2 regions of the Priestia sp. GS2 genome follow, and region 2 is predicted to be linked to the other one. Evidence: riboswitches for the same ligand, from Rfam matches in the RefSeq annotation. Region 2 holds a riboswitch; the other holds the start of a gene.
The links. Region 2 has a riboswitch for FMN ahead of ribE (riboflavin synthase). Riboswitches for the same ligand answer to the same signal wherever they lie in the genome.

Region 1: linked by a shared signal. The riboswitch ahead of V2145_RS02955 (ECF transporter S component) and the one ahead of ribE (riboflavin synthase) in region 2 are both predicted to bind FMN.

The regions. Positions count from the first base shown of each region.
Region 1 is NZ_JAZGJX010000001.1:565,644-567,853, reverse strand. Features, by position in the region: gene V2145_RS02965 (helix-turn-helix domain-containing protein) at 1-144, opposite strand, end outside; gene V2145_RS02960 (ferredoxin) at 403-651, shown strand; gene V2145_RS02955 (ECF transporter S component) at 701-1,276, opposite strand; FMN riboswitch at 1,424-1,562, opposite strand; gene serA (phosphoglycerate dehydrogenase) at 1,938-2,210, shown strand, end outside.
Region 2 is NZ_JAZGJX010000001.1:2,530,987-2,533,196, forward strand. Features, by position in the region: gene V2145_RS13050 (bifunctional 3,4-dihydroxy-2-butanone-4-phosphate synthase/GTP cyclohydrolase II) at 1-269, opposite strand, end outside; gene ribE (riboflavin synthase) at 286-942, opposite strand; FMN riboswitch at 1,157-1,304, opposite strand; gene V2145_RS13060 (YkvI family membrane protein) at 1,397-2,210, opposite strand, start outside.

The sequences.
Region 1 (2,210 bases), 2.0 Mb from region 2:
TAAAAAAGACAAGCCAAAGATTTTACCGTCTTGAATTGTTTGCGCTGATTTTTTACCAGCTACTATATGATAAATTCCGTAAACTGTTCGTTCACCTTTTAGTTGTTGCATACTATATAGCATAACGGTTTGAATATAGTTCACAATCGTCAACTTCCTTTCTCTTTTCATTTTACCAAAACTTTAACAGAACGCATCCTTTTGTCATTGAGCGAATCGAGATGAATCAAAAAAGCAGTGCTATAAGTCATGACAAACCCTTGTCTGATAAGCATTATCAATGACTTTTCTATTGAAAAGTTTTAAAAATCGTCTTACAATGGGTAAAGAGAAATTTCACGCTTATGTTGAAAAGAGATTATATAACACGAAATTTTCGAACACTTTACAGGAGGTCTTGTTATGCCAAAATATACAATTGTTGACAAAGATACATGTATTGCATGTGGAGCATGTGGAGCAGCAGCACCAGACATTTATGATTACGATGATGAAGGAATTGCATTCGTAACATTAGATGATAACCAAGGGATTGTGGAAGTTCCTGATGAATTAGAAGATGATATGATGGATGCATTTGAAGGCTGTCCAACAGATTCAATCCGCGTAGCAGATGAGAAGTTTGACGGTGACTCTAACAAATTTGAATAAGAAGTAAAAAAAGACCTGTACATAGAGATGTACAGGTCTTTTTTTCTATTTAAACTGCGACTCGCTTTGTAATCCAATACTTCATTTTATTAAATAAAACAACGAAAATTAAGCCTGTAATAATCCCTTTAATCATATTAAATGGCAGAATCCCCGTTACGACTAACTGACGTGTTTCCTCACTTGACAGTGCCGGTGACTGCAAGAAAAGCGTATATGCCGGTAAGAACACATAGTAATTTAAAAACGCCATGCCAACGGACATTACTACTGTTCCAACTACTAAACCTGTTGTAATACCTTTTGTAGTTTTAAATTTATGAAACATAAGAGAAACCGGTAAAATAAATAATAGCCCTGCTACAAAATTTGCGAATTGGCCTACAGGGACGCCTGTTGCGCTTCCTTGAATGAGGTAGTGGAGAAGATTTTTAATTCCTTCGACAATAATACCTGCTACAGGACCAAAGATTAATGCAGCAAGCAGTGCCGGCACCTCACTAAAATCAATTTTTAAAAATGGTGGTATACCTGGTATTGGGAAGTTAAGCATCATTAATACGTAAGACAAACCGCTTAGCATCCCTAAAATAACAAGCTTTTGTGTTTTCTTGCTTTGTTCCATTTCCCTCTCTCCTTCTTGCGATCCACTCTTCCAAGAAGAAAGGTTCATTGCATATGCGCTCCATAAAAAAACCTCAACAAATTTGTTGAGGGAAAATGCAGGCACATTCAATAAACGTTCAGCACATTTGCTTTTGAACGTTTGAACCTCCACCTTCTCCCATCCAGACTTTACTGTCGGCTTTGGAATCACACCAAATCCTGCTCCAAACTTAAAGAGCTCGCGGGCTTAAAACAACTTGTTTATCACCGCCGGTCGGGAATTACACCCTGCCCCGAAGATAGATCAATATTTAATGATGTTCACATTATATGATACCTTGAATTAAAAGTAAATCATTTAATATAAAAAATCCTACAATTCTCATTCTTTTAGTCATTATTTTTGCACGGCGGTAAAAGCAGCGGAATATTGAAAGATTGTCAGGCATCCTTTCAACGTACTTTCATATATAAAAACCTCAAAAAAGTACGTTTTAAAAATATTTAACTAGAAATAAATCTTCTAAATCCTCCTTTTTTTATAAAAAATCCGAATATTAATCAAAAAAATAAAAATGAAAACGTTACCAATTGTGAACTTTTTTACAATCTAATTGACAGAATTTTTTTAACGTGATAAATTATCAGATATTTGAGTTGTGAAAGGGAGATGTTAATACATGTATGAAGTGTTAGTAGCCGATTCAATTAGTAATGAAGGTCTTGCTCCATTATTAGAAGCATCAAATGTTAATTTAACAAGAAAAAAAGTAACGGAAGTTGAAGATTTATTGCATACATACGATGCACTGCTTGTTCGAAGCGCAACGACTGTGACGGAAGACTTGTTAGACAAGATGAAGAATTTAAAGATTGTTGCTCGTGCAGGTGTAGGTGTCGATAATATTGACATTGAAGCATCAACTAAGCGAGGCGTTGTTGTTATCAATGCT
Region 2 (2,210 bases):
TGATCAACACTGACAGTAAAAGCGGTACCGTGCATATCTGTATTTGTTGTTACCATAGGATTAAGCTCTAGTTTAGCAGCTACTTCTTCCGTGATTGGTGTACAAATCAAGCCTCGACCATGCGTTGCCATGAAGTTAACAACTTCGGGAGTCGCTGTTTCAGCTAGTGAAATAAAATCTCCTTCGTTTTCTCGATCTTCATCGTCACATACGATGACAACTTTACCTTTTTTCAAATCATCAATTGCTTCTTCTACTGTATGAAACACGTTTCTCACCTCTCTTTTAATTTGTAAAGCCATGCTTTTCAAGTAAACTTTGCATACTGGAAGGTTTCGGTGCAGGAGCAGATGAAGGCTTCATCATCATTTCTTTAATATATTTTGCTAACATATCACATTCAATGTTCACAACATCTCCTCGTTCTTTTCTTCCAATAATCGTTTCTTTAGCAGTATGTGGAATTAAAGAGATTGTAAAAGAATGATCCGTAACGTTAAATATCGTTAAGCTTGTCCCATCAACAGTAACAGAGCCTTTTAACATCATATAGTGACGAAGACTAGGGTCTACCTTAATTTCGTAATATACCGCATTGCCTCTGCGCTCTTTACTCACAATTGTGCCAATACCATCAACATGACCGCTCACAAAATGACCACCAAACCGTCCATTTGCACTCATCGCTCGCTCTAAGTTAACCTTTGATCCCACTGTCAACAAGTGCAGCGTACTCGCTTTAATCGTTTCTGGCATCACATCAACTGTAAATCGATTAGCTGAGAATGACGTTACTGTCAGACATACACCATTGACTGCAATACTGTCTCCCAGCGAAACGTCCTGTAAGACAACACCTGCGTCAATAGTTAATACAATTGCTTCTTTTCCTTTGTTAATTTGTTTCACTTGACCAATTTCTTCAATAATTCCTGTAAACATTCTTTCACCTTCTTTCCCCATACAATGTACGCAAAAAGCCCCCTTCAACAAATGTCCAAGGGGGTTGTTTTAGAATCAGTGTATACAAAGCATCCACAAATAAGATAGCACTAATAGCCATCTCACTTTGCGACATGCTAAATAAGCAGTTGGATATAACGGTTTTCTAAAAAAGCCATTACGCTTATGTAATCGCTACACATCCACTGTGCTCCTGATCCTTCTCCCATCCAGACTTTTACTGTCGGCTCTAGATTTTAACTAGATCCACCGTTATCGAAAAATTCGAAAACGGGTCACGGGCTTAAAGGCATTGCCTTATCACCGCCGGTTGGGACTTACACCCGACCCCGAAGGATATTTATGTCGACACTATCTGTCGAATTTGTCCTTATTATAACAGAGGCTTCAAGAGTTGTCACACTTTTTAACACATTTTCATTTACCTGCAGAGTCACCTTTTTTCTTTTTTAATACAAAGCATAACCAAAAGCCCTAATCCAATATAACCAAATATTGGATAAAGAACCTTCAACAATTCTCCATATCCAACCTGTGCAACGAGAAAACACAGCGCAAAGATAAAGACAAATGCTCGCTGATTTGAAATTGGCAATATGGATTGGATTTGTCTAGCAATTCCAAATACATTTCCAATTAGTGTGGTAAAAATCTCACCAAAAACTACTAGTAAAAAGAGCCAATTAACGAAGACACCAATATGTTTTACGACTTCACTCATTGGAATATCCAAGTGGTATGCATATGGCAAGTTCGAAAGAGCTAAATGCGTAGCCACCATCATAAAAGTTAATCCGATACCACCTAAAACTGCACCGTTTTTAATGACTTTTCGATCTTTGACTTCACTCCCCAAAGGAACAAGAACAGCTTGTGCTAGTGCTAAATTAAGGGCTACATACAAAAAAGGGCTAATCAGCCAGTTCCACTCCCCTTGAAAATGAGCCGTTGATACTTGTAAAAATGAAAAGTGTGGGAAGTGTGGAATAAAGATTAAGATTGAAAAAGCAAGCATCATGGGCACTACAAGCGAATTAACAAGCAGTAGACCATTTATTCCTTTTGAAACGGATATGTATGCTAGCCCAATTGTCAGGAGCATTCCTACTTGAGGCCAAAGCCCAAGCTGCTCAGCTCCAATCGCTCCCGTACTTGCTAGCATAACCGATGTGACTCCAAATAGAATAATAACGGTAAAGCCATTGATAAGTTTCCCCATAAACGAACCGAATAAATGCGTATTTAAT